DNA from 2 places in the Enterocloster citroniae genome. Region 2 is predicted to be linked to the other one. Evidence: a T-box and tRNA genes for the amino acid it is inferred to sense, from the RefSeq annotation. Region 2 holds a T-box; the other holds one or more tRNA genes.

Region 1 (15,146 bases), on a different contig from region 2:
GTATTCATTGGTAATATACAGGTTCACGCTCTGCGCCTGGTCAATATGGCGCTGGCGTGCGCCGGCCGCCCTCACCGTATAGGTCTGGTCAATGGTATAAGCACTCTTATACAGCCAGAACGTGCCCATGGTCAGTTCCGGAGCAACCCTTGGCATGATGGAGTTCTTCTTTTCCTCCAGATAAAAGCGCTTCATCACCGGGTCCAGACCTGCGGTGGTGCCTGAGAGTATGCTGGTGCTGCTGGTGGGCGCCACTGCCATTAGGTAGGCGTTGCGCATTCCCTGTTCGGCCACGGTGCGGGCCAGTTCCCGCCACCTGCCGCTTACATATCCCCGTTTTTCAAAATATTCCCCTGTCTGCCACTCACTTCCCTGAAAATATGCATAGCTTCCCTTCTCCGCACCAATAGCGCTGCTTGCTTTGACGGCGGCGTAATTGATTCGTTCAAACACCTGGTCCGCAAATACGATATGCTCCTCGCTCTCCCACCTGATACCATGCTTTGCCAGCATGTGATGGTAGCCGCTGACTCCCAGACCAATACTTCTGTACCGCCTGTTTGTCACCTTGGCATAGGGAAGGGGATAAAAATTCAGGTCTATAACATTGTCCAGCGCCCTGACCGCGCAGGATACGATCTCCTCCACCTCCCGGCCCCTTGTGACATCAATGTTCCCCAGACAAAGACTGGCCAGATTACAAACCACAAATTCTCCGGCCCTGGTAGTGTTCACGATCACCGTATCCCCGTCCTGGTCCACGATTTCCGTGGATACTGTTTCAATGGCCTCCATATTCTGGGCAATCTCAGTGCAAAGATTGGAGCAATAGATCATTCCCTTATGGCTGTTGGGGTTTGCGCCGTTTACCAGGTCCCTGTTAAAAGCAAAGGGAGTCCCTGTCTCCACCGCAGACTTGAGGATCATCCTTACCACATCTTTTAAAAGCACGGTCCGCTTGGAAATGCGCCGGTCCTTCACGCAATCCCAGTACCGTTCTTCCCACTCCGCGCCATAGGAATCCTCCAGGCAATACCCTTTTGCCGCCTTGATCTCATGGGGACACATCAGATACCAGTCCTGGTCCAGGCTCTCTTTTGCCATTTTCCAGAACAGATCCGGATAGCAGACTCCCGGGAAAATGTCGTGGGCCTTCATCCTGTCGTCTCCGTTATTGGTGCGGAGCTGAAGAAACTCCGGCAGATCCTTATGCCACACATCCAGGTACACTGCCGCGGCGCCCTGGCGCATCCCCAGCTGGTCAACGGCCACAGCCGTATCATTGACAAGCTTGATCCAGCGGATCACTCCCCCTGCCGCGCCCTTAAATCCGCGTATGCTGCTTCCCGTTGCCCTGACCTTTCCAAAATACAGGCCCATGCCGCCACCGAACTTGCTCACCTGGGCAAAGTTGTCCACACTTCTGTAAATACCTTCCAAACTGTCGGGCACTGTGTCTATAAAGCAGCTGGACAGCTGGTGATATGGTTTTCTTGCATTGGAAAGGGTTGGCGTGGCCATGGTGACCTGCATCAGGCTCAGCATATCGTAAAACCGGCGCACCCATTCCATGCGCCCGTTCCTGTCCTCCTTCATGGCCAGATGGAGCGCAATGCCCAGATACATTTCCTGGGGTGTCTCCAGGGCGTGACGGCTGTGGTCCTGGATCACATAGCGTTTTAAAAGCAGGTCCAGGCCCGCGTATGTGAACAGGTGATTCCTGTCCTCACACAAATACCCTTCCGCCTGCTCAATCTCCTGCTTTCCATAATGCTCCAGGATGTAATCCCCGTAAAGCCCCTGTTCTGTGAGATATTGCAGCTTTTCATACAGGCAGGTGATCCCCAGGTCATCCAGGCGGTCCTGCAGCTCCATGGAAAACTGGCAGTATTTAAGCCTGGCCGCCACAAATTCCCATCTGGGATTCTCCTTGGAGGTAAGCTCGGCCGCGGACCGGATCAGGGCATCCATCCGCTCCGGGAACGTCATATCCGTTTTTTCAAATGCGCGGTACCGCTCAAACAGATGCTCCAAAGCATACCGGTCCTCTTCCCCCTCTTTTGGGAAATCCCTCTGTATTTCCCTCAGGCATCTCTCCAGACCGGCGCCTTTGTCTCCCCATCCTTCCAATTTCCCCAATCCTGTCTCTATATCCCTATCATTCATGATGTTATTTTTATCTCCTTCCATACATGCAGCGCAGTACTGACCTTACGGTCACGAAACCCATTATAAACCATATATCTTGTGGTTACAAGCCGTATTTTTACATAAATACCCAAAATACTGTGTTTTGTCTTTATTTACCATTTTTTATTTCCCTCAATTTTCAACGTCTTTCCACAGCCCCTGCATTGTACTTGTTTCAGCAAAAAAGGTGATTGCACTTGTAACATTTTGCGATTATTATATGGTTGAAATGTAACATTGAAATGATAATAACAATGCAGCCCCGAGCTGCAAAGGGGGTAAGCTTTCCAACCGGAAAGCAGGGATTATGAAAGAAATAAAAAATCCATTCCGGCGCACAGCCGCCGAGTATGGTGTCATAACTTTGAGTATCTGGATCATGGTGGTGGGCATTTACTTTTTTAAGTTTCCCAATCATTTTGCCTTTGGAGGAGTGACCGGTTTTTCCACTGTGGTCAGCGAGGTTACCAGGTGGTCTGCCGGCGATTTCACATCCATTGTGAATACGCTTTTACTGCTGCTTGGATTTATGTTTTTGGGAAAAGGATTCGGCATTAAGACCGTTTACGCAAGCATGCTTATGTCCTTTACCTTATCCCTCCTGGAACGTGTCTGCCCGCTGGCGCGGCCTCTGACTGACGAACCTCTGCTGGAGCTTATGTTTGCTATCTTCCTCCCCGCAGTGGGCACTGCCATTCTCTTTAACCTGGGGGCGTCCAGCGGAGGTACGGATATCATAGCCATGATCTTAAAAAAGCATACCAGCCTGAACATAGGCACGGTCCTGATGCTGGTGGATGTGGCAGCAGTGGCATCCTCATTCTTTGTGTTCGGACCGGAGACAGGACTGTTCTCTACCATTGGACTCGCTGCCAAGTCCCTTGTCATTGATGATGTGATCCAGAACCTGAACCTGTGCAAATGCTTTAACATTATCTGTGACAACCCGGAGCCGATCTGTGACTATATCATCAACACCCTTCACAGAAGCGCCACGGTCTACCACGCCCAAGGAGCATTTTCCCACAACGAAAAGACAGTTATCATGACCACCATGAAGAGAAGCCAGGCCCTGAAGCTGCGAAATTATATACGCGGCATTGAACCAACCGCCTTTATGCTGATCTCCAATTCCAGCGAAATTATCGGGAAAGGATTCCTGGCTAATTAAAAGGCCGGCAACAATAGAATCACTGATCCGCTTACAGCGGATTGACAAAACGGAGCCTGTTGCTGCAGCGGCTCCGTTTCTTATTATGTTCTATTTTCGATTGTTTCCGCATCACCTGATCTTAAGACAGGGATCTACTTCCTTTGGCGCTTCCTCCTTCACCCGGTCCATCCCAAGCTCCCCGGCCAGCGTTTCCAGATCTTTCCTTATATGGATCCCCTGGGGACAGACCGACTCGCACTTTCCGCACTTAATGCACGCTTCAGCGCCTGCGCCTGCTTCCTGCTTTTCTCTGAATGCTTTTCTTGCCTTTTCTTCAATGTCATACATGCTTCCTTCATTCCAAATGGCAAAATTTCCGGGAATATCCACCCCCGCAGGGCAGGGCATGCAGTAACGGCAAGCCGTACAGCTGTTCTTGATCCGGCTTCGGATCGCCTGGGCAGCCTGGCTCACCACCTGTTCTTCCTCTTCATCCAAAGGCACAAAGGGACTGAATGACCTTAAATTGTCCTCCACCTGTTCCGGGGATGACATGCCGCTCAGGATGACTTTAACATTGGGACGGCTCCCCACCCAGCGCAGGGCCCATGATGCGCAGGTGGCATCCGGGTCTGCTGCCCGGAACACGTCCTCCGCCTCTTTCGGAAGATTCGCAAGGGTGCCTCCCTTAACCGGCTCCATAACGATCATGGGGACCCCCATCTTCTCCGCCAGCGCATAGCCCCTGTCCCCGGCCTGGACATCCCTGTCCATATAATTGTACTGGATCTGACAGAAATCCCACTGTTTGTAGGTAATGATTTCCCGGAACATTTCATAATCATCATGGAATGAAAATCCCAGATGGCGGATCTTCCCTTCCCTCTTTAACTGCTCTGCCCACGGAATGATATCGGAGCGGACCAGCTTGTCCCACCGCTCCCTGTTCAGGGCATGGAGAAGGTAATAATCCACATATTTCACCTGGAGACGGTTCAGCTGTTCCTCGAATAACTCCTGGGCGTCCTGGGCTGAATCTGCTTTCCACACAGGCAGCTTGGTGGCCAAAAAGAATTGATCCCTGGGATATCCTGACAGCACGCGGCCCACAAACGGCTCACTGGCTCCGTCATGGTAGGGATATGCGGTATCGATGTAATTCACTCCTGCTTTTATGGCAGTGTCCAGCATCTTCGCGGCCTGCGCCTCATCGATCCTCCCATCCTCTGTCTTCGGAAAACGCATACATCCGAATCCCAGAAATGATACCCTGTCCTCTCCGTTATCAAATCTCATTGTCCTGTATCTCATCGTTAAAATCCTCCTTTTTTTAACACAATGCACATTCTTTGCTCTGATCCCACTATATACCGGCCAGCTGGTCCAGCAGCCCAAACATATAATCCGTATACCGTTCCGCGGCCTCTATCACCACCACATCCGGTTTCCGGTCCATCACTGCCGCCCCGCAATCCTCGGTGCGGTAATCCAGCAAGGTCACATCCGGGTAATTCTTTGCAAAATATTCTGCCATATGGACGCCGAAGGAATCACGGCAGATCAATATTTTCCTGGTGTCATCCTGAACATCTGATGAATAGTGGGTCACGGTGCCCCTTTCATTTTCATAATCCATGGAAATGGTTATATCGTCCCGGTATCCTCCCACCTTCAGAAACGGATCGTCATCATAATAGTTCTGCAGGTTCAGCATAACGGCCAGATCCCCGCTAAAGGATCCCTTGTTCTCAATGGGGTACTCCATATAGGACTCAGGGCCGAATTTCTCATTGTCAATATCTCTGATCACCATCTGGGATGCCAGAAATGCCCCCATATCATTCCAATGAGTATCATACTTGCGGTATATCTGACACCAGTCATCCTTTGCCCTCTTAAACTCCTCCAGAGGATAGTACACGTCCGCATCCGTATGATCCCGCAGATATTCAAACAGCCTGTCCGCCTTGGACTCCTCATTTACAACCTTTATGCTGGAAGGCATATACTCACTATACACCTGCTCTTTGTTTGGCACAATATACAATATAAGTTTTATGTCCCTGGAGGCAAGATGATGGTCCGCCTGTTCCAAAAGCCGGGCAAAACACTCCAGCTTCTCTTCCGGATACCGGTTTGTTCCCTGATAATCAGCCAGGCTGTCCTCATTCTCGTTCTTAAGCTTATAGAACATCCAATCGTCCTGTCCCATCAGTACGGCATCTGAGGATACCTCCCCGAATACGCGGATATCCGCCAGCTTTACAAATGCCACCAGCGGATTCTTAAAAGCCAGGTGGTCATTAAAATAGGCGTCATACAACCCCGGATACGTCTTTATTCCACGGACCCTAAGAACAGGCTTTTCCTGGTAGACCCTGTTTTCATAATTCTCCGTGTCAACATAGTCCTTCAGGGGAATGAACAAAAGCCGGGGCAGCACCATCATCCCCATGAACATGGCTGCAAATATGTATGCTTTTGTACGTTTATTCATCCGGCGCCCCCTTCCTAGAATCTGAAGTATATAAACGGATTATATGTACTTCCCACAGCCACGGCCATACTATAGGCAAACAGCAGGATAAGCCCCATGCTTTCCGTCAGGGAAACGCTGTCTTCATCCAGCATATGCCGGGCCAGTCCGGGCAGCATTTTCTGCACCGGGCCGCAGATCAGAAAACCGACCATCATACATACCGTTGTCTTATGGGTGACAAACATGGACAGGTCATATATCCCGGGCTTTAAGAAAAACATCTGACGCAAAAGGGTCATGCCCCTGGTCAGAGAATCCGCACGGAACATGGTCCATCCAACCACAGTGACAAAGAACATATAAATATAGCTTATCACAGAAGAAAAGAATCCCGGAAACCGGTCCAGGAACTTTTTTAAAAACAGGCGTTCCAATATCTGCAGGCATCCATAATAGATCCCCCATGCAAGAAAGGACAGGCCGGCCCCATGCCAGAATCCCGTACAGAGAAACACTGCCATCAGGTTCACACAGGTGCGTGCCCTTCCCCTTCGGCTTCCTCCCAGGGGTATATAGAGATAGTCCTTAAACCAGGAGGACAGGGAAATGTGCCACCGGCGCCAGAACTCCCCCACATTCCTTGCAAGGTATGGATAATTGAAATTTTCCGGAATATAAAAGCCCAGCATTTTCCCTATGCCCACAGCCATATCTGAATAGCCTGAAAAATCATAATAAATCTGCAGGGTGTAGAGAACCCCTATATACCAGCCCAGACCGCCGCTGATCTGCTCCATGGGGCTCGACAACACCTTGTCCACGATACTGCCGAACTGATTGGCAAGGATCAGCTTTTTAGCCAGCCCGTAGATAAAGCGTCTGGCGCCGTAGGCAAATGTCTCCGGCGTGACATGACGCGTCTCTATGCATGCGCCAAAACCCCGATACCGCACAATGGGGCCCTGGATCATTTTCGGAAAAAAAGAAATGTAAAGCGCCAAATGGGACAGTTTTTTCTCCGGCTCAATGTCGCCCCTGTATACATCAACGATATAGGATATCATTTGGAATGTGTAAAAAGATATGCCGATGGGCAGCAGCAGGTTCCTGGGCGCCATGAGTTCACGGCCTGCCAGCCTTCCCAAAAGCCCTGTAAAAAAGTCAAAATATTTGAAATATCCCAAGAACCCCAGGTTAACTGCAAGGAGCAGGGCAAAAAAGAACGGGCGGATGTTCTGGAATACATGGCGCTGGGATACATGGCTCTGGGATAAGCAGCCCAGGGACTGAGCGGGACTGCCAACGCATCCCAGGATATGGGCGCCGTAAAAATTCACCAGCAGCGACACCAGCAGCAGCCATATGTATTCCTGCTCCCCCCAGGCATAGAAAATAAAACTGGCTGCCATGAGGAACCAGTTACTGATCCTGTGGGGAAGTATCAGATTTACGATCAGGACAAACGGCAGAAACAGCCATAAAAATATCATGGAGCTAAACAGCATATGAAACGGGTCCTCCTGGATTGGTTTTGGGAGTATATTCTATCTCACTGCTCATTGCCTACCCTCAGTGGACATTATACCACGCCCACCCCCTTTCCCACAAGACCGAGACGTTAAGCAGGGAATCAAAAGCAAGAAATCAAATGGGGAATCCGTCCAAGTCCCTGATTGTACTTGCCGGCCTTCTGTGTTATAATTGTATGGGCAAAAAAACATTGGACTGATGATGAAAGAAGGAAGTACTATGGATTTAAAACTGCAGGTGAAACAGACTCAGGCACTGTCTCAGCGTATGATACAGTCGGCAGAAATTCTTCAGATGACATCCCAGGAGCTGAATACATATATTAATGATCTGGCACTGGAAAATCCCGTAATCGATATTGTGGAACCTCCTGCCGAAACCCAGCAGAGGGAGTCCATCGAGGAACAGCAGTGGCTTAACTCCTTCAATGAGGAAAACTACTATCTTTATCAGAGACAGAATAATGATGATGACTACGATTTCAAGAGCAACTGGAATATCAACACGGATGACGGTGAGACACTCCAGGATTACCTCTGGTCACAGCTGGTCACAGAGGATTTTTCCCAACAGGAGACCGAGATCATAAAGTTTATGCTGGAATCCCTGGATAACAAAGGATATCTCAGCGAAAGCACGGATGATATCGCCGCATATTTTAAGGCCGATGCCGCACTGGTAGAAAAGCTTCTGTACTCCTTACAGGAACTGGATCCCGCAGGGGTGTGCGCCAGGAACCTGGAAGAGTGTCTTACTCTTCAGCTGGAGCGAAGGGAGATGCTCACTCCCATTCTGGCCGCCATTATTGATAACTGTCTGGAAATGGTGGCAAAAAACCAGATTCCCGCCATTGCACGCAAACTGCGCCTGTCCCCTGCTGAGGCAGCCGGATACTGCCAGATCATCAAATCCCTGAATCCCAAGCCCGGGGTCTCCTTTAGCAGCAGGGAAAAACTCAGGTATATCATACCGGACGTGACCATTGTAAAGTTTAAGGAACACTTTGATATCCTTCTCAATGAATCCATGTATCCTAATATAGAAGTTAACAGTTACTACAGTCAGATGAACCGCAACCCCGATTCCCCGGAGCTGAAGGAATACCTGAGCAACAAGATCCGTCAGGCGGAATGGGTGAAACAGTGCGTGGCCCAGAGAGGCAAGACCCTGATGCAGGTGTCCAAAGCCCTGCTGGAACACCAGGAAGGATTTTTCACCTACGGCCCCTCCCACCTGGCTCCCCTGAAGCTGGCAGACATTGCCCAGGAGCTGGATATCCACGAGTCCACCGTCAGCCGGGCTGTAAGCAAAAAGTACCTACAGTGTTCCTGGGGCGTGTATCCCATGAACTTTTTCTTCTCCCGCCAGGTTTCGGTCCAGGAAAATGCTTCCGGCTCCCAGTCCTCCCAGGCAGTTACTGCCGCGGATATCAAACGGGCCCTTCGGGAGATCATAGATGCCGAGGACAAAAAAAAGCCCTACAGTGACCGCCTGCTGGGGGAAAAGCTGGGCGAGCGCGGCATTACCATCTCACGCAGGACCGTTGCAAAATACCGGGAAGAGGAAGAAATTGCAGATGCCAGCGGCAGGAAGGAATACGTGTAAATTAGGACTGAAAAAAATATTAATTGAATAATCGTTCAATACTCATAAAAATAATTCAAAAATCTCTTGACAACTGAGCAAAAACTAGGTAAAATATTAGCGTTGTCGGCATGATGAAACAACGCAATTACAGCGTTTTTATGCAGACCGATGCCCAGATAGCTCAGTTGGTAGAGCAGAGGACTGAAAATCCTCGTGTCGCTGGTTCGATTCCGGCTCTGGGCACTGCTGAGAAGCATTCAGCAGATTGCAGGTGTAGTTCAATGGTAGAACACTAGCCTTCCAAGCTAGATACGTGGGTTCGATTCCCATCACCTGCTTTTTAATCAAATATCTGTTATAATGCGCGAGTGGCTCAGTGGTGGAGTATCGCCTTGCCAAGGCGAGGGTCGCGGGTTCGAATCCCGTCTCGCGCTTTTTTTATTTACAGCGGAAGCCTTTGAAGAGAGGGTCCGCTGTTTTTTATGTACAGTATAACCCCTATGAAACCGGCTTCATACCCCCGGACAGAAAAGTACTAGAACGTGTTTGTAAAATGCTGTTCGTCAGATACTATTCGCCAGATGTGCGTCACACTTTACGGGAAATTTTGGTCCCGGTGCAGCCAGCGTAGCGGGCCCCGGTTCAGTCAGCGTAGTGGTCTACGCTGACTGAACCGGGACCAAATATGCCGCAAACCGGGGCGTTCTTTGTCTTAAGGATTATCTCTGGTAAAGCCGCTTTTTTCAACCATTTATTCTTCCCCCATCAAGTTTTATGTGGAGTTTTTCTTATATTTTCCCGCAAAATACCATCACGGTCCTGGGAGGTATCACAAAAGAGCTTTCCACAGGCTTTCCTTCCCTGCTGTCATTCTCCCAGGTACTGACCTCCAGTGACCACGCCATGCTCTCCGGAAGCTCAGGAAGCACCACATCCAGCTGTTCCCAATACGCATTGCTGGCGATATAGACAGCCTCCGGCGCCTTCCCCTCAATCTGTCCCGCCATCATCACACCAATATATCTGTCATAGCTGGAAAACTCCTTAATCCATGGACTTGTACCGTGAAAACTGATATCGGGAAGCCCGCCAAACCCATCGCTTATATTGGACCGCAGAACCGGATGCTCCTTCCTGAAATGAATCATAAACTGGAAAAACCGGAATATGTCCCAGTTCTTATCCAGCAGGCTCCAATCCAGCCAGGACACCTCATCGTCATGGCAGTAAGGATTGTTGTTGCCAAACTGGGTATTTCCAAATTCATCTCCTGCCAGAAACATGGGTATCCCCCTGCTGCACATCAGGACCGCGCAGGCATTGCGTATCATCCGCCGGCGCAGGGCATTTACCGCCTCATTCTTGGTCTCCCCTTCCGTCCCGCAGTTCCAGCTGTGATTGTCATTGCTTCCATCCGTGTTGTCCCATCCGTTGCTCTCATTGTGCTTTTCATTATAGGAATATAGATCGTACAGTGTGAACCCGTCATGGCAGGTAATAAAATTGACGGAAGCATTCTCCCGGACAGAGGGTTCATATATATCACCGGATCCGGCTATGCGCAGGGCCGCTGCCTGGGCCATCCCCTCGTCCCCCTTCAGATACCGCCGCATGTCATCCCTATAACGCCCGTTCCACTCCGCCCACCGGTTCCAGGAAGGAAAATTTCCCACCTGATACAGGCCGCCTGCATCCCATGCCTCAGCTATCAGCTTGACATTTCCCAGTATGGGGTCAAAGGCCAGCTGTTGGAGAAGGGGAGGCTTATCCATGGGCGAGCCGTCCTCATTGCGTCCCAGAATGGAAGCCAGGTCAAATCGGAATCCATCCACCCGGTAGGCTGTTACCCAATAGCGCAGGCAGCTGACGATCAGCTGTTGTACAATGGGATGGTTGCAGTTGAGAGTGTTGCCGCACCCGCTGAAATTATAATAAAACCCTTCCGGTGTAAGCATATAATAAATGTTATTGTCAAACCCCTTAAATGAAAAATAAGGTCCGTTCTCATTTCCCTCCGCGGTATGGTTAAACACCACGTCCAGATACACCTCGATTCCATGGGTATTAAGCAGGTGGATCAGACGCTTCAGTTCATTTCCCTCCCGGTTATACTCCTTGCTGGCAGTATAGCTGGTATTGGGTGAAAAGAAGCTGACCGTATTGTATCCCCAGTAATTGTACAATTTTTCCCCATTAATCTCCCTGTAATCCAACATTTCATCAAACTCAAATATGGGCATCAGCTCCACTGCATTGACCCCCAATTCCACCAGATAGGGGATTTTCTCCTTAAGCCCCTCAAATGTACCCGGAAATCTTACGCCTGATGACCCATGCTTTGTATACCCCCTCACATGAAGCTCGTATATGATCAGATCCTGCATGGGGATCAGCGGCTGGGGGTTATCACCCCAGTCAAAGTCATCCTTTACCACCCGGGCCTTGTAACGCTGGCCCAGAGTTGAAGGCTGACCCCAAAGGCTCTGTCCGGTTACTGCTTTTGCATATGGGTCCAGCAGGTATTTGGATGGGTCAAAGATCAGCCCCTTTTCCGGCTCCCAGGGTCCAGCCACCCGATAAGCGTACTCAAACTCCCCAATGTCCAGCTTGAATACGATCATGGAGTAGACATTGCCGATTCTGTAATGCTCCGGAAATGGCAGCACGGCATACGGCTCATCCTCGGTCCGCCTGAATAACAAAAGCTCCACCCCGGTGGCAGCGTGGGAATGGATGGTAAAATTCACACCCCCGGGAATTGCCGTGGCTCCGTAAATATCATAAAAGCCCGGCCGTACATCATATCCGCCCACATGGTTCATGGGAACCAGATGGATGGCTCCTTCCGCACCTACCAGTGACTCCTTTACATCCGGGCACAGGCATGTCTCTTCTTCTGTTACCTTACTTCCGGTTATCTTACTTCCACTTATCTTGCTTCCCGTATCCTGATCCATATCTCCTCCATTTTAAACCTACCAACACGTTGGTCCTTTTGCGCTCATCCTGTTTTCATTATATGTGGCTGGGCACATAATAGCAAGGCATTGCTTTTATTTACATCCCCCTGTGTACGGCCCTGCTGTGCCTATAAAAAATGTTCGTCAAATGAGAATCCGGGATTCTCATATGACGAACAGCTTCCTGTCTTATTCCGTTTTGGCGCTGGCCTTACTGCTTGGCGGTCTGGTTCCCCACCGTGTTCAGGTACTGAAGGATTCCCATGTGGATGGTCCAGGCCATCCTGTCCTGGTAATCCTCCTCTTCCAGGCGGGCCGCTTCCTTGCTGTTGCTGAGGAAACCGCACTCCACTATGACAATGGGCGCCTTTACGTGAAGAAGAAGATAATAATTATCATTGGCCTTGGCCAATCGTTTGTTGGCTTCTCCCAGCACATAATCAAACCTTTTTTGTAGAAGTTCCGCCAGATATTTTCCTTTTTCTGAGGTTTTATAGTAAAAGACCTGGCCGCCGGACACATACTCCTCATGATAACTGTTCTGATGGATGCTCACCACCAGGTCAGGATTTGCCTCATCAATCACTTCGCAGCGCCTGCGCATATCCGCCATCTTCTTATGGCTGTCGCCGGAGTTGTAAAGCCCCTGATCCGAATCCCTGGTCAGCACCACCTTTACATCGGCTGCCTCCAGATACTCCTTAAGGCGCTGTACAATCTTTAAGTTAATGTCTTTTTCCAGCTGTCCGTTGATTCCCACCTTGCCAGGATCGTTCCCTCCGTGTCCTGCATCTATGACCACCACCGGCTTCGCCTTGTCTGCATCCGCCTTATGGTTCTGCACCGACACCAGTGTCCCGGCCTGCCACGATATAAGGGCCACGATTCCAAGCAGCAGGATCCCCATCACAGTCTGCCATGCTGATTGCTTCATCAATGGGTGCTCCCTGATAACCTTTAATCCAGTATATTCACCCATCCACAAGAAAAAGACCTGTTTTATTCCACTGCCAGGCTGTTATAATCCTTCACGGCATCCTCCACAATGTATTCCAGATACTCATAAAGGATGCTGGGATAACAATATTCCTGCCACATCTTATATCCTGGTTCCTTTACAGTCCGCCCCGCCACTTCATATGCCTTGCCCGCATAGCAGGCCGCATTGATATCCGCATAGACTTTGGACATCTGCTGCTTCTCAGGTTCTGTCAGCTTGACATAGACGCTTCCCGTCTCCTCCTCCGCCGAATCCTTCATGGCATCATATGCCTGATTATAGAAGATCCGGTTCAGAGTAGGAGGACAGTATGTATTAAAATTCAGCAGATTTTCATCCGTACTCCTGTGCTTCCTGGCCCACTTCTCAATATTGACCTGGTTTGTATGGTAGGAAAATGATTCATCCTCCATGTATTCCAGCACCCCGTACTGACAGGGCGGGGTGCTCATGGAGCTGGTGACGATCTCATAGATCCCAATGTCATTATTCTGCATATAATGCTGTACGTGAAGGTGCCCGCTGAGGAACAGAGGGATATTCTCACCCTCCAGCTTTTGGATCAGTTCCTCACTGTGCTCAATAGTGCAGTCATCCACATACACCTTACTTTCCTCCAGCAGGTTATGATGTGCCACAGGAAGCAATATCACCCCGTCATCCCGGGCATCCTCCAGTTGTCGGTCTATCCACTCATAGGTTTCTGTTTTTATCATACCGCCCACCCGGTTGCGCGGCTCATACTGGCAGGTGTCCAGCATCAGCAGGCGCATGGCAGGCCCCAGGTCATAAGTGTAACTCAGTGAATTAGGATCCCGGCTGTTCGCTTCCGCGTAGCCGTATTCGTCATATATCCTTACAAAATCATTCGGTGTAGTGGGCTCTGCCGGAAAACGGTCCGAACCAGAGTACACGGCCGCACTGGGATTATTAATATCATGGTTTCCCGGAATGACCACCACGGTAATACCGGCATTCTCCACCTGTTCCAGCTTTTCCGCCAGCTCCTCATGGCTCTTCTTTTCCCCTTGGAGCGTCAGATCCCCGCTTATGATCAGCACATCGGGATTCAGCAGCTGGATTTCCTCAAACGCTGCATCTGTGATCTCCCACACATAATTGGTAAGCTTGCCGTCCCCATGCTCCACCATAGACCGGAACATATCCCCCTGATCGGTCAGGGACTGAGCCAGATAGTGGATATCAGTCATCACCACGATTCGTTTTCCGCCTTTTAACGGTTCCGCCTTTGTCTCCTTCTCAGCGCCTGGAAATGGCTCTATCTCAGAGGGCTGAGGGGAGGTGGGCTTTTGTGTCTGTTCCTCAGATGAGGGTTCCTCTGTCCGGCTCACCGAGGGCCGTGCGCTTTCCTCCACTGCCGCCTCCCTGCCGCATCCGGCTGCTGCAGCGCTTATGCCGGCTGCCATGGCAATTCCGATCATCCACTTCTTACTTCTCATATCCATCCCCCGGTTTTACGTCTATTTTACCGTGGACACAATGTCCCATATTTCCGGTGTCTCAAATCCCAGCTTCCAGCAGGCCACTCCTGCCAGGTCATATTCCCTGATCAAGTCGATCTTAAGCTTCATGGATTCATTCTCCTCCATCCATATCAGCTGTTCACCGCTGCTGTTCACCGCGCTTCCATAATATTGTCCCAGGCTGTCATCCCAGGTCAATTCCACATTGTTGTCCTTGACCCACTGCTGCGCATCCTTGATGCCATAGGCCTTGGATGTGGTCTTTCCGTCATTCACCGTCCATACCCTGGTATAAAAGGGAACAGCATTGATCACCTTTTCCTTTGGAACTTCCTTTAGCGTGTTCTCTATTCCGTCCTTTACATAGGAAATGGAGGAAACAGTTCCTGCCTCCCCGCCGGCATAGTGTTCATCATATCCCATCACAATCACATAATCCGCCACGATTCCCTGCTCACGCCTGTTGTAAAAAGCAGTGTAGGAGGATGGAACATAATTATCCACAGACAGTACCAGCCCCTTCTGGCGGCAGGACACGGACAGTTCCCTGATAAACTGCACGTAATGGGGACCGGCCTCTGCCTTCAGGCTTTCAAAGTCCAGATTAAAACCGTCAAAGCCATATGTTTCAGCTTCCTGCATGAGATTGGCGATCAGTTTCTTTCTTGTGCTGGTTGAGGACATAAGAGTCTTGGTATTAAGGTTTTTTACACTTTCCTCCGTACTCACATTCTCCACCATGGCCCATACTTTAAGCCCCATG
Region 2 (15,146 bases):
TGGGCAGAGCCGGACAGGGAACGCTTTGCTGCCTCGCCGCGCAATCTTACCATTGACATCAGCCGGGTCAACAGCCATGGGATCGGGTTTGAGGACACGGCAGCCGGGATCAGGACCTGTCTGTCCGATTATAGGGGCAGATGACGCTTGGGCATGGATCTTTATACACCGGCAATGACACAAGATGAAAGGACGGGAAACCAATGAGCAAACAGAAATTCTCCCCCCAGGCAGTAAAGATACTGGCGGTCACCATTGTGTGCATGGCCATTATGTTGGGCGTGTCAGCTGTCAACAAGGCCAGGGGAGGAGAGCGCCTGGTCCGGGAATATACAGTTACCCAGGGCCTCCCAAGGCATGTGAAGTATGAAAACATGCCCTCGGATGAAGCCCAGCTGGCGGCGGCCTGGTATTTCAAATATATGGGTCTGGCCCAGTTTGACATGTGCCCAAGGCTGTTTCCCCAGGACCAGCCGGACAGCCTTAATTTTGAACAGAACCGTCAGGATTATGAGGAAGGCCGCTATATCAGGGAATATATCGTACACAGCTTTGAGACCCTGCCAACCGTGGAATACGGGGACCGGAAGACGTACTATGATGAGAAAGCCCGGAGCTGCGGATACAAGGAATACCAGGTGGTGCGCGTGCATTTTTCACAGAAATGGTCTGACAAGGCTCTTGAAAGAGCGCCCCAGTGGGGGGACGGTGAGTTTACCAGGGATTTTGCAGTGGGAAAAGAGACAGGACTTAAGAGCAAATGGAAGATATTTGAACTGGGAATGATGTAATATGTGTTAAAGCAAAAAGGAGGAGCAGCACGCTCTCCCGACACCGGCTGGAGAGTTGGATGTCAGGAAAGCTTGCTGCTCCTTAAGCGTTCATAATAGAAGATATACTGCTGCATTACACCGGCACACCCCTGGTATTGTCCAAAGCAATCCGTTACAATGCAATCCAACAGTCTGCCTTTGGGAGTGCGGCGGTATTTCCGTTGGTCATAATACTGGCTCATGAGAATTTTTTCAATCCAGGTATCCACGGGAAATGCGCTGATATGGTGGAGTCCAAACAGACAGACGCAGTTGGCCACCTTTTTCCCGATCCCGTAAAATCCGGTCAGGTACTCCATGGCCTCCTCATATCCCATCTGCGCCAGCCCTTTTAGGTCTAAGGCGCCTGAAACCGCGTCCTGGCACAGCCTGTGTATGTATTTTGCACGGTATCCCAGCTTTAATGCCTGAAGCTCCTCCAGGGTGGCCCTGGATAATTCCCGGGGCGTAGGAAAGGCATGTACTGTTTCCATGTCCCCGCAGCCCGGATCCCCTTCAAGGGCCTTTCCGTAGGCGGCGCTCAGCGCTTCCACCAGCTCCCTGATCTTAGGGATCGTCTTTTGCTGGGAGATAACAAAGGTGATGATCATTTCCCAGGGATCCTGGCGCAGGATCCGTATCCCCCTTCCCGCCGCGGCCGCGGCCGCAAGATAGGAGTCCTCCGGCGCCACCGAGTCAATGACGGCCTGATAATCCGTGTCCACATCAAAATAAGTCAGCCAAAACCCCATGTCCTCCTCACCGCAGTCAAAGGAGAGTTCCAATCCCCTTTGCCAGATCCTCAGAACCCTTCCCCGGCTGATGATCCTGTAACCGCAGTCCCCATGTCCGGTCAGGGTCCCGGCCGCCAGGGGAGTCATCCGGAAACACTGTCCGGATTCAGCAATCTGCCTTAGGTCAAGGCAGGGTATCACACAACTGGTCATAATCCATCCCGCTTTCTAATCAAGTTTTTCCATATGGTATAGTGTAAACGCAAAGAGGCATTTCGTCAAATGAGATTTCCTGCCATCTCACAAAGGATGAAAAAACACTTGACATTTCCGGACAACCTGGCTAGAATGTACATTAGATTTAGAAGTTATGAAAAGGCAGTGAAAGTGTATAGTAGACATTTATCTTCCATCAGAGAGGGACGGCCACCGGCTGAAAGCCTGCCCGGGTTCAGATAAACAGTTGAAATTCCCACTGGAGCCGCATGGATGAAAGGATGATCCTATTCCCGTAGTCCGTGACGCTGGCACACGTTACGTGCATTTGAGTGTCTGCATTCAGGACCGTCAGGTCTTTGCAGGAACCAGGGTGGTACCGCGGGCTTATCGTCCCGTCCCTTCTTCATGAAGGGACGGGACTTTTTTGTATCACAGGGAATTCCACTGGAATTCCCTGTGATACAAAAAGCGCTCCGCAAAGACCGCACTGCGGCGGAAGGGAAGAAGCCGGTTGTATGAACAAAGAACAAAAAAGGAGAAGCCATGAAAGAGCAGTTAGAGAAAATCAAAGAAGAAGCCTTGAAAAAAATTGAAGCTTCCGATGCGCTGGAAAAACTGAATGACATCCGTGTGTCTTATCTGGGTAAAAAGGGAGAACTGACCAACCTTTTAAAAAGCATGAAGGATGTTGCACCTGAGGAACGTCCAAAGGTGGGACAGATGGTAAACGATGCCAGAGCCGTCATTGAGGGCAAGCTGGAGGAGACAAAGAATGTCCTGGCCAGAAAAGCCAGGGAGGAGCAGCTGAAAAAGGAAGTCATTGACGTAACCCTTCCTGCAAACAAAAACAGCGTGGGGCACAGCCACCCCAATACCATTGCCCTGGAAGAGGTGGAGCGCATCTTTGTGGGAATGGGATATGAAGTGGTAGAGGGACCTGAGGTGGAGTACGACAGGTATAACTTTGAAAAACTGAACATCCCCAAGGGACACCCGGCCAGGGATGAGCAGGATACATTTTATATAAATGACACCATTCTCCTGAGAAGCCAGACTTCTCCGGTACAGGTCCGTACCATGGAAAAGGGGCATCTGCCCATCCGTATGATCGCGCCTGGCAGGGTATTCCGCTCCGATGAGGTGGATGCCACCCATTCCCCTTCCTTTCATCAGATCGAGGGACTGGTCATTGACAAGAATATTACCTTTGCGGATTTAAAGGGAACCCTGGCCGAGTTTGCCAGGGAACTGTTCGGACCTGAGACAAAGGTTAAATTCCGCCCCCATCATTTCCCGTTCACGGAGCCAAGCGCCGAGGTGGATGTGACCTGCTTTAAGTGCGGCGGCAAGGGCTGCCGGTTCTGCAAGGGCTCCGGCTGGATCGAGATCCTGGGCTGCGGCATGGTTCACCCTCATGTGCTGGAGATGTGTGATATCGACCCGGATGAGTACTCCGGCTTTGCCTTTGGCGTTGGCCTTGAGCGAATTGCTCTGCTTAAGTATGAGATTGACGACATGCGCCTTCTGTATGAGAACGATATCCGTTTCCTGAAGCAGTTCTGATAAGGGCTGTTGAGGCAAGAAGACCAGTACTGTATAGACTGTATAGCGTGAGTTTAGTGAATAATAAAGGAGAACCGATATGAATACAGCATTATCATGGATTAAAGCATATGTGCCGGACCTGGATGTGACTGCTCAAGAGTACACCGATGCCATGACGTTGACAGGGACAAAGGTGGAGGGCTTTACCTGTCTGGATAAAAACCTGGAGAAGATCGTGGTGGGAGAGATCCTCTCAGTGGAGCGCCACCCGGATGCCGACAAGCTGGTGGTGTGCCAGGTCAATGTGGGCCAGGCCGGGCCGGTACAGATCGTCACAGGAGCCCCCAATATCACTCTGGATTCCGTTGGGGAAAAGGTGCCTGTGGTCTTGGACGGAGGACGTGTGGCGGGAGGCCATGACGGAGGCCCCCTTCCCGAGGAAGGGATCAAGATCAAAAAGGGCAAGTTAAGAGGCGTGGAGTCCTGGGGTATGATGTGTTCCGTGGAGGAGCTGGGAGCTGAGCGGGAGATGTACCCGGACGCCCCGGAGAGCGGCATCTATATCCTTCCAAAGGACAGCGAACCGGGCAGTGACGCCCTGGTGATTCTGGGTATGCGGGATGTGGTGTTTGAATATGAGATCACCTCCAACCGTGTGGACTGCTACAGCGTGCAGGGGATCGCACGGGAGGCGGCGGCAACCTTCAGAAAGCCCTTCATCCCTCCGGTGGTCACTGCCACAGGCAATGGGGAGGATATCAACGACTATCTGAAAGTGCGGGTGGAGAATACACAGCTTTGTCCGCGTTACTGCGCAAGGATGGTAAAGAATATAAAGCTTGCCCCCTCTCCCAGGTGGATGCAGCGCCGTCTGGCAGCCAGCGGGATCCGTCCCATCAACAACATTGTGGATATAACCAATTATGTGATGGAAGAGTACGGACAGCCCATGCACGCCTTTGATTACGACCAGCTGGCAGGACATGAGATCATTGTAAAATGCGCAAAGGATGGAGATGTGTTCCAGACCCTGGACGGTCAGGAGAGAAAGCTGGACTCCACCATCCTGATGATCAATGACGGGGAAAAGGAAGTGGGAATTGCCGGTATCATGGGCGGTGAGAACTCCAAGATCACGGATGATGTAAAGACCATGGTATTTGAGTCAGCCTGCTTTAACGGCACCAATATCCGCCTTTCCGCTAAAAAGGTGGGACTGCGCACCGATGCATCAGGCAAGTATGAAAAGGGACTGGATCCCAACACGGCTGAGGAGGCTGTAAACCGCGCGTGCCAGCTGATCGAGGAGCTGGGAGCAGGAGAGGTTGTGGGAGGTATCATTGACATTTACCCGGTTAAAAAGGTGGAAAAGAGAATACCTTTTAACGCTGATAAGATCAACAAGCTCCTGGGCACCGATCTGCCGGAAGAGACCATGCTGGGGTATTTTAAAACCATTGAATTAAAATATGACCCTGAGACAAGGGAGGTGATCGCTCCTACCTGGCGTCAGGACCTGGAGCGCATGGCGGACCTGGCTGAGGAAGTGGCCAGATTTTACGGCTATGACAAGATCCCAACAACCCTTCCATCAGGGGAGGCAACCACGGGAAAACTTTCCTATAAGCTGCGCATTGAGGAGATAGCCAGGGAAATCGCCCAGTTCTGCGGATTTTCACAGGGAATGACCTATTCCTTTGAAAGCCCCAGGGTATTTGACAAAATGCTGATACCGGCAGACAGCCGTCTGCGCATGACCGTGAACATTTCCAATCCCCTGGGAGAGGATTTCAGCGTGATGCGCACCAGTTCCCTGAACGGAATGCTCACCTCCCTGTCAACCAACTATAACCGCCGGAACAAGGACGTGCGCCTGTACGAGCTGGCTAATGTATACCGTCCAAAGGCAGTTCCCCTTACGGAGCTTCCTGATGAGCGCATGCAGTTTACCCTGGGTATGTACGGGGACGGGGATTTCTTTACCATGAAGGGCGTTGTGGAGGAGTTTTTTGAAAAGGCAGGAATGCATAAAAAACCCCATTACGACCCAAATGGAGACCATCCTTACCTTCATCCGGGAAGAAAGGCCGACATTGTATATGACGGAAGGGTTGTGGGCTTTTTAGGCGAGGTCCACCCGGATGTGGCCGACAACTACAAAATCGGGGACAGGGCGTATATTGCAGTGATCGACATGCCGTCCATCATGGAGTTCACCACATTTGACAGGAAATATTCAGGAATTGCCAGATTCCCTGCCGTAACCCGCGACATCAGCATGGTGGTTCCAAAGGATATCCTTGTGGGACAGATTGAGGATGTGATCGAACAGAGGGGAGGAAAATTCCTGGAAAGCTATAAGCTGTTTGATGTGTATGAGGGTGCCCAGGTGCTGTCCGGGCATAAGTCCGTGGCATATTCCATCACCTTCAGGGCAAAGGACCATACCCTGGAGGATAAGGAAGTAACTGCGATCATGAATAAAATACTCAATGGGCTGGGAGATCTTGGAATCGAACTGAGAGCTTAGCCTGTACAACTTGTATGGTAAACGGTGCAAGGACTGCCGCGGCGCATGGGAGCATGCTGTCCGCGGCAGTCCGTTTATGGGGCGCGGACAAGCCGGGGCGGATTGAAAATGAGGCGGAGTTGCCGGTCAGCCGGGCCCAAAGGGCAGCAGGAACTGCGGCCGTCCGGCAGCATAGGGCGCGATGTCGTATTCCTGGAAGTACAGGACCAGGCCGTCCGTTGTCAGGTAATAGTTTTCCTCCTTAAATGTTTTCCTTATAAGGGCGGCATAATCCTCAAAAAAGGCGCCTGGTTCCGTGCGCAGATGTTCTGTGATCCGTTGTTCGATATAGTTTTGTATGTTATCAGCATAATGGGGATCCGACTGGAAAAATTCTCCCAGCTGCATCTGCCTGCCATTTGAAAAATTCCAGGTATCGGAGGTGCGGACAGTGGAACCGTGGGCTCCGCCCATAAATGTATACTGGTCAAAGTACAGACTGGTGATACAGCCGTAGTTAAGGGGGACCGTGTAGGCGATGTTGAACTCGTAGGTGTGGAAGGGAGGGATGTTGTCCTCGATATACCGGGCATCTTCTGCGGCCTGGGGGTAGAGCACGGTGCGGCAGTACTGCTCCTTTTCCTTTGCAACGGATGCGTAATGTGCGTTGGCTGTCTGCGCAGCGGTCTGGCTGCAGGTGGAGAGAAAGGTGGGGAATTCAATGGTATATTTTAAGACCGGTATATCGCGGCTGTAAAACGTATGTTCCAGGGAATGGTGGATGATGGTCTGCATGGGGGCTCCACTGTAAGGTTTGCATTATTATATGTGGGTTTTGGGGGAAATGTCCCGGGGAACGGAGGAAGGCTTTCAGGCAAACATCCTTTGTGCTTGTAAAACTTTGGAATATTCAGTATAATCAAATTATGCATGGGGCGGACATTGGCGGAGGAATCAGGGATATGAGTAAATATGAGCAAATGATAAGCGGAATACGGTCGGAATATGGAGCCCATTTTCTCATGGACTTTATGCCGGCCGGTTTTTTTCGATGCTCAATGGATGCAGTGAGAAAAGTGGACATGGCAAACCGGACGATGCTGGATCTTTTTGGATGCAGGGACACGGCCGAGTTTGAGGACCTTACAGGGGGGACGCTGGAGGGGATGATCCTTGACAAGGATTATGAGCATGCGATCATGGAATCACGGAATCAGTTGTGCCAGGGAAAGGATATCCTTAAGACAGAGTTCCGCATTGTGAGAAAGGACAAAAGCACCCGGTGGGTGGACTGCAGAGGCCGTATCATTGAGGGGGAGAAGGGACAGAGATGGGTTTACACCATTATGCTGGATGACACGGAGGACAAGAAGCAGATCCATACCTACAGGGAAAAGTCCAGGCGGGATTCCCTTACCGGCCTGCTGAACAGGGAGGCGTCCAAAGAACAGATAACCCAGTATCTGGAAGCTGTTGGGACAGAGGGCACCGCGGCCCTGATGATCATAGACATAGATAATTTTAAAGATATCAATGATACAAAGGGGCATCTTTTTGGGGATAGTGTTCTGACGGAAGTGGCCAAGTGCATCAGCGGTGTTTCGAGGAGAAGTGATGTGGTGAGCCGGATCGGCGGCGATGAATTCCTGGTGTTTTTGATCGGGGTCAGCGGACAGGAGGAGGTCATGGCCTATGGCGGCAGGATCATGGAAGGCCTGGCCGGCATCTCCGCCCCGGCGGCGGAATCCTTCCGCCTCAAATGCTGCATCGGTGTGGCCATGTATCCGGAGCATGCAACGGAATTTGACCAGCTCTTTGCCAAGGCGGACATTGCGCTTTATTCGGGAAAGAAAAGCGGGAAGGGGAAATGTGTCTTTTATCAGTCCTCACTGCCCTCCGTGGATGCTGCCAGGTGGGAGTCCTTTTCCGCCCGGGTCCCAAGGATTGATTCCGAGGACGAGCGGATCTACAGCGGGGACAGGATCATCCACTATGTATTTAAGGCCCTGTATGAATCAGGGAATACCAGGGAAGCGATCGACTCCATACTTAAGATCGTGGGAATTCAGTTTAATGTAAGCCGCGTTTATATATTTGAGGACAGCCCGGACGGGCGGCTTATGAGCAATACTTTTGAATGGTGCAATCAGGGGATCAGCCCCCAGATCGACAACCTGCAGAATATGTCCTATGAGACGGATGCCCCCGGTTACCGGGACAATTTTGATGAGAACGGCGTCTTTTTGTGCATGGATGTGGATGTGCTCCCTCCTGTGCAGAAAAGGGTGCTCACCTCCCAGGATATCAAGGCCATTCTCCAGTGCGGTATCTATGACAACGGAAAGCTGGTTGGATTTATCGGCTTTGACGAGTGCAAGGAGAACCGGCAGTGGACAGGTGCACAGGTGGAGGCGCTCACCTACGTGGCCCGGATCGTGGGAACCTTTCTTCTCAAGGACCGTGCCCAGAATGTGCTGAAGCAGGAACTTTCCAGTCTTCAGAACGTGCTGGACGGCGTGACGGAACAGATCAGCTGCAGGGAACAGGGGGAGGAGGACATTGACGGCCTTACCAACCTGCTTACCGCCGGGGCGTTTGAGCGGAGGATGGAGGAGTATCTGAAAACAGAACCGAGGGAAGGCACCCCGGCGGCATTGCTTTTGGACATGGACCATTTCCAGGACATTAACAAGGCCAGGGGAAAGCTGTTTGGCAATGTGGTGCTGATGAATGTTGCCAGTTGTCTGAAACGGGCATGCAGGGAGGGGGACCTGATCGGCCGTTTTGGCGGGGATGAGTTCCTGGTGCTTCTCAAGAACACGGACAAGGAGGAGGCGATCAGGATCGCTTCCTCCATATCCGGGGATATCGGATGCATTCTGGCGGACAGCCAGGGCGGCCTTATGAAGGTCAGCTGCAGCATTGGCATACGGATGGTTGCGAGAGACGAAAAAGGATTCTACGATGTCATGGTGAAGGCGGATCAGGCCATGCACGAGGCAAAGAAAGAGGGCAAGGGCGGCATCCGGTTTTACGAGTCTGTTGAGGACAAGAGGGATGAGGAGTTTACCTATGAACGGCTGAAGCGTTCCAATGATGAGAAGCGCAGGGAGCAGAGCAGCCTGCAGGACAAGACCAGCACAACGGTTGCCCTGGAGGTGTTTGAAAAGACCTCCTCCTTTGAGGAGGCGCTGCACATCCTCATGGGATTCATGGGCAACCGGTTTTGCCTGAACCGCATTGTCCTCTATATGAATGGGGAAAATGAGCAGGGGCTGGCTTACCAATGGGTGGATGACAGGACCGCCATGTTATTTGACCCATCGGACAGTTTCCGCAAGGAAGAGTTTTATCTCAGTTATAATCTCTATGACAGCGATGGAATCGCGGTTTTAAAAAGAAGCGGCCTGAAGCATTACAATACCGGACTGCTGCGGCTCATGGACAGGGCAAAGGCAAAGACCATGCTGTTTGCAAGCGTAACCATAGACAACCAATACACAGGTATGCTGGTGCTGGTCAATACGGAGGAGGAACGGGACTGGCCTGTGGCGGAGCGGGGAGCCATATCTGAGATCGCCCGCGTGGTGGGGATCAACGCCAAGTCATCCCTGCGCCTGAAGGAGGCCAGGCGGGAGGCCGAATACTACAAGAACAGGGACATCCTCACAGGTCTTATGAACTATGACCGGTTCAAGGAAGACTGTCAAAAGGTGCTGGATGACAGGAAAGAAAGCTATGTGATCATATCCAGCGATATCAAAGGATTCAAATTCATCAATGAGGAGGTGGGATATACCCAGGGGGATAATATCCTGCGTATGTTTGCCGACATGCTGATCCAGAATGGGCGGGAGGAAAATTTCTACACCAGGGTCAGCGCGGACCAGTTCCTGACCTTTGGTATCTGCAGGATGGAACGGGATGGGTTTGTGCGGATGGTCCGGCACCTTAACGAGGAATTCTGCAGGATACAGAACGGGATCTTTGCCAAGATCAATATCATGATACGCTCCGGCATTTATTTTATCGAAGATGAATGCCGGGAGATCGAGACAGCCATTGACCGGGCTGCCATTGCCAGAAAGTCCGTGGACTACATTATGAAATCCACTGAGGTGGTGTTTAACGATGGTCCCTTTGACAGCAGTTTCCGCGAAAATGAGATCATCAACAGGATGGAGTATGCCCTGAAGCATGAGGAATTTAAAGTCTATCTTCAGCCCAAGTTTTCCCTTGTGGATTATACTCTTGTTGGGGCGGAGGCCCTTGTGAGATGGCAGCGGGAAGACGGGCGGATCATGGGGCCGGGTACATTCATCCCTCTGTTTGAAAAAAACGGTTTTATCTCCCAGGTGGATTACTGCCTTTTTATACAGGTGTGCAGGAAGCTGAGGGAGTGGCAGGATGAGGGCGGAAGTCCGGTCTGCATTTCCCTGAACCTTTCCAGTGTGGATATCTGTGTAAAGGGAATCCTGGAGGAGATCCTGGAGGGAACAAAGAAATACGGGATCGACCACAGGTATCTGGAGTTTGAACTGACAGAGACTGCCTTTTTGGAGGATACGGAGCGGACCTATCATGTGATGAAGGTGCTGAGGGACAGCGGGTTCACCACGTCCATTGATGATTTTGGTTCCGGTTACTCCATCATGAATATGATGGCGGATATCCCCTGTGACGTGATCAAGCTGGACTGCGGGTTTGTGCAGTCCTGTCAGAAGACGGACCGGGGCAGGGAATTTCTAAGACAGCTGATCCAGATGACCAACAAGATGGGATTTACATCCCTGTGCGAGGGAATCGAGACAAAAGAGAAGCTGCAGATGGTGTCGGAGATGGGCTGTTCCATTGGACAGGGCTTCTATTTTGCAAGGCCCATGCCTATGGATGAATTTTTTGAAAGATTTTGTAAAAAATCCATTGACAAAAACTGATTCATCCATTATAATAACCTACGTTGCTTGCGAGAGCAGCGTAACGCAGAAGTGGCGGAATTGGCAGACGCGCACGGTTCAGGTCCGTGTGGTAGTAATACCTTGAGGGTTCGACTCCCTTCTTCTGCAGTCATTTAAAGAGCAGGAAGCAGAATATGCTTCCTTTTTTTTGTATCATATGAAATCCCTATGATACGAAAAACGCTCCGCAAAGACCGCGCCGCGGCGGAAGGGAAGTTTTCGCTGAAACAGCCCGCCGCAGACGGTGAATCCTGAAAACAAAAGTGAATGTTATAATAAAAATCAGGATTTAAGGGAAAACTATAAATGTTGCAATTGCAACAGACATTTTCTGCCATAAGAGGTAAAGTTTTGATAGTAATTTACTAGGAAATAGTATATACTGTAAGTTGTGGCTTAAAAAGCGTGTTCCCTTGTAGACGAAGGGTATGGGTCGTGTATTTTGCGCGCCCTGAAATAAAAAGAAGAGATAAAAGAGAGGTAGGAAACAAGATGCTTACATTAGAGAATCTCTCCTTTGATGTGAATGATGAAAAAGGAGAAAAGGGGATCATTAAGGACATAAGCTTTACGGTCAATGACGGAAAGTTCGTTGTGATCACCGGTCCCAACGGGGGAGGAAAATCTACAACAGCGAAACTGATCATGGGGATAGAGCGGCCCACAGGAGGGCGCATCCTGTTTGACGGACAGGATATCACGGATATGAGCATCACAGACAGGGCCAATCTGGGAATCAGCTTTGCCTTTCAGCAGCCGGTCCGTTTTAAGGGAGTGCAGGTACTGGATCTTCTCCGGCTGGCTTCGGGAAAGACGCTGACAGTAGCTGAAGCCTGTCAATATCTGGCAGAGGTAGGACTTTGCGCAAAGGATTATATCAACCGCGAGGTAAATGCCAGCCTGTCAGGAGGAGAACTTAAGAGGATCGAGATTGCCACTGTCATTGCCAGGGGATCCAGGCTTTCCGTGTTTGATGAGCCGGAGGCGGGGATCGATCTGTGGAGCTTCCAGAACCTGATCCAGGTATTTGAGCGCATGCGCCAGAATACCAATGGATCCATCCTGATCATTTCCCATCAGGAGCGCATCCTGAATATTGCGGACGAGATCGTGGTAATTGCAGACGGACGGGTGGTAAACCAGGGTACAAGAGATGAAATCATGCCTCAGATCATGGGAACTGCTTCCGCGGTAGACGCGTGCAGCAAGTTCTATGAGACAGCATAGCCAGAGGAGGAGTGAGCGACATGACAGATGCAATACAGGAGAGAATCTTAGAGGAAGTGGCAGGCCTTCACGGCGTGCCCGAGGGCGCGTATAACATCCGTGCCAATGGAAAGACAGCAAGCCGCAGCACAACGGCTAATATTGATATTGTCACAAAGACAGACAAACCAGGCATCGATATCAGGATCAAGCCCGGGACCAGGAATGAGAGCGTACACATTCCCGTAGTAGTAAGCGCCAGCGGTTTAAAGGAAATGGTATACAATGACTTTTTTATCGGAGATGACTCTGATGTGGTGATCGTGGCCGGCTGCGGCATCCATAACTGCGGGGACCAGGATTCCGAGCATGACGGCATCCACCGCTTCTTTGTAGGGAAAAATGCAAAGGTCAAATACGTGGAAAAGCATTACGGGGAAGGGGACGGCCATGGCAAGCGCATATTGAATCCGGGTACGGAAGTGTATATGGAAGAGAACAGCTTTATGGAGATGGAGATGGTCCAGATCAAGGGTGTGGACTCCACCAACAGGACCAACACCGCGGAACTGGCGTCCGGGGCCAAGCTGATCGTGCGTGAGCGCCTTCTCACCCATGGTACACAGGAGGCTGAGAGCACCTATATCGTAAACCTGAACGGGGATGATTCCAGCGCGGACGTGGTTTCCCGCTCCGTTGCAAAGGACAACTCCAAGCAGACCTTTAACTCTAAGATCGTGGGCAATGCAAAGTGCAGCGGCCACACGGAGTGTGATGCCATTATCATGGACGATGCCAAGATTTTCGCCATACCGGGTCTTATTGCCAATAACATTGACGCGGCCCTGATCCATGAGGCTGCCATTGGCAAGATCGCAGGAGAACAGATCGTGAAGCTGATGACCCTGGGACTGACCGAGGAAGAAGCAGAGGCCCAGATCGTTAACGGATTCCTGAAATAAAAGCAGGCGCGGGGGGAAAAGATGAAGGGGAATACAAAAGAGGGAAGGGCGTCTGCCCTTCTCCCGATTCTGGTGTTTCTGTTGATATTCTTAGGTTCCGGTTTTATCACCGGGAACTTTTACAGCATGCCGGCCATTGCGGCATTTCTTATTGCACTGCTGGTAGCGTTTGTGCAGAACAGAGAACTCTCATTTTCAGAAAAGATCAGGCTGGCGGCAGAGGGCGTTGGTGATGAGAATATTATCACCATGTGCCTTATATTTTTAGCTGCAGGAGCATTTACAGGAGCGGTGAAAGCAGCGGGAGGCGTGGACAGCACCGTGAACCTGGGCTTGTCCATTCTGCCCTCCAATGTGGCGGTGGCAGGCCTGTTTCTCATAGGCTGTTTCATATCCATCTCCATGGGAACTTCCGTGGGAACCATCACGGCCCTGGCCCCCATTGCGGTGGGAATCAGTGAAAAAACCGGTTTTTCCATGGCTGTCTGCGCAGGGGCGGTGGTGGGAGGCGCCATGTTCGGTGATAACCTGTCCATGATAAGCGATACCACCATTGCCGCTGTCAAGACCCAGGGATGTGAGATGAAGGACAAGTTTAAGGAAAATTTCCTTATTGTGCTTCCGGCAGCCATTGCAACCATTATCCTGTTCCTGGTGTTAGGAAGGGACGCCGCCTTTAGGCTGACCGGGAATCTGTCCTACAACCTGTTCCGGGTGCTTCCCTATGTGGTGGTCCTGGCAGGTGCCCTGGCCGGGGTGAACGTGTTTGCGGTACTTATCGCAGGCACGGTGCTGTCCCTGATCACAGGCGTGGCCACAGGCGCATTTCCCCTGGGGGAGATGTTTAACCATGTGGGAGCGGGGATCACGGGCATGTACGACATTACGGTCATCTCCGTGGTCGTGGCCTGTATTGTGGCCCTGGTCAGGGAGTACGGCGGCATTGATTTTATCCTGGCATTTATCAGGAAAAGGATCAGCGGCGAACGGGGCGGTGAGCTGGGCATCGCGGCCCTGGCCCTTCTGGTGGACATGTGCACGGCCAACAACACGGTGGCCATTGTCATGTCCGGTCCCATTGCAAAGGAGATCAGCGATGACTTTGGGGTGACTCCCAGGCGCAGCGCATCCCTTTTGGATATGTTCAGTTCCATGGGACAGGGGCTGATCCCCTATGGGGCCCAGCTTCTTGCGGCTGCAACCATTACAGGGCTTACACCCTTTGAAATCATACCTTACTGCTTTTATCCCATTCTCATGGGAGTCAGCGGCCTTGCATTTATTTTTATAAAAAAACGAACAAGAGAATAGGATGAAGATAATATGAAGACAAAGAATCAATGGGCCAGTAAACTGGGATTTATCATGGCCACGGCAGGAGCAGCCATCGGACTGGGAAACCTTTGGAAATTTCCCTACCTTATGGGACGCAACGGAGGCGCATCCTTCCTTGCGGTATACCTGTTCTTTATCTGCATACTGGGCGTTCCTGTTATGATGATAGAGATGTCCCTGGGCAGAAGGACGCGCCACGACCCCATCCAGGCATACGGGGATATCACCTCCAACGCGCGGATCGTGGGTGTGTTCGGGGTGGCGGCGGCATTTCTCATCCTGTCCTATTACAGTGTGATCGGCGGCTGGATCATCAAGTATATTGTCAGCTATGCAAGCACCTTCCAGGCGCCTGTGGATTTTGAGGCATTTATAAGCGCTCCCTTTGAGCCTGTGGTCTGGCATTTCCTGTTTCTGCTTGTGACCACCACCATCTGCTGCTTTGGAATCGGCGGGATCGAGAAGGTGAGTAAGATCATGATGCCCCTGCTGTTTGTGCTTCTTCTGGTCATTATCGGAAGGGGAATCACCCTTCCCGGCGCTGGGGAAGGGTTTAAATTCGTCTTTATTCCCAACCGTTCGGCCTTTAACATGACGGCGGTCAGCGCTGCCCTTGGGCAGGTGTTCTACTCCCTCAGCCTGTGCATGGGAATCACCATTACCTATGGCAGCTACCTCAGCGACCAGGAGAATATTCCCAGGAGCTGCCTCAGTGTAGCGGGGCTGGACACCGTCATCGCCCTGATGGCAGGGATCGCTATTTTCCCGGCCGTGTTCTCCTTTGGCCTGGAACCGGGACAGGGCCCGGGCCTTATTTTCGGAACCCTGCCCAAGGTGTTTTCCGCAATCAAGGGCGGCCCGTTTTT

Evidence for each region. The T-box of region 2 lies ahead of pheS (phenylalanine--tRNA ligase subunit alpha). A T-box ahead of a tRNA ligase gene usually reads a tRNA of that ligase, here a tRNA-Phe.
Region 1: it encodes a tRNA-Phe, which carries the amino acid that the T-box ahead of pheS (phenylalanine--tRNA ligase subunit alpha) is inferred to sense. The anticodon was not compared.

The regions. Positions count from the first base shown of each region.
Region 1 covers NZ_JBEPLZ010000006.1:33,692-48,837, forward strand. Annotated here, with positions in the region: gene ABID13_RS09550 (ribonucleoside-diphosphate reductase subunit alpha) at 1-2,166, opposite strand, end outside; gene ABID13_RS09555 (YitT family protein) at 2,498-3,361, shown strand; gene ABID13_RS09560 (aldo/keto reductase) at 3,473-4,654, opposite strand; gene ABID13_RS09565 (alginate O-acetyltransferase AlgX-related protein) at 4,707-5,840, opposite strand; gene ABID13_RS09570 (MBOAT family O-acyltransferase) at 5,855-7,327, opposite strand; gene rpoN (RNA polymerase factor sigma-54) at 7,572-8,957, shown strand; tRNA gene ABID13_RS09580 (tRNA-Phe) at 9,110-9,182, shown strand; tRNA gene ABID13_RS09585 (tRNA-Gly) at 9,207-9,277, shown strand; tRNA gene ABID13_RS09590 (tRNA-Gly) at 9,302-9,373, shown strand; gene glgX (glycogen debranching protein GlgX) at 9,728-11,761, opposite strand; gene ABID13_RS09600 (N-acetylmuramoyl-L-alanine amidase) at 12,111-12,833, opposite strand; gene ABID13_RS09605 (metallophosphoesterase) at 12,899-14,359, opposite strand; gene ABID13_RS09610 (glycosyl hydrolase family 18 protein) at 14,381-15,146, opposite strand, start outside.
Region 2 covers NZ_JBEPLZ010000003.1:266,143-281,288, forward strand. Annotated here, with positions in the region: gene ABID13_RS05240 (SDR family oxidoreductase) at 1-144, shown strand, start outside; gene ABID13_RS05245 (hypothetical protein) at 204-791, shown strand; gene ABID13_RS05250 (DNA-3-methyladenine glycosylase family protein) at 854-1,759, opposite strand; T-box leader at 1,919-2,168, shown strand; gene pheS (phenylalanine--tRNA ligase subunit alpha) at 2,309-3,328, shown strand; gene pheT (phenylalanine--tRNA ligase subunit beta) at 3,408-5,840, shown strand; gene ABID13_RS05265 (DUF3298 and DUF4163 domain-containing protein) at 5,967-6,614, opposite strand; gene ABID13_RS05270 (diguanylate cyclase domain-containing protein) at 6,782-10,756, shown strand; tRNA gene ABID13_RS05275 (tRNA-Leu) at 10,802-10,885, shown strand; gene ABID13_RS05280 (ABC transporter ATP-binding protein) at 11,270-12,004, shown strand; gene ABID13_RS05285 (SufB/SufD family protein) at 12,025-12,945, shown strand; gene ABID13_RS05290 (Na+/H+ antiporter NhaC family protein) at 12,967-14,256, shown strand; gene ABID13_RS05295 (sodium-dependent transporter) at 14,269-15,146, shown strand, end outside.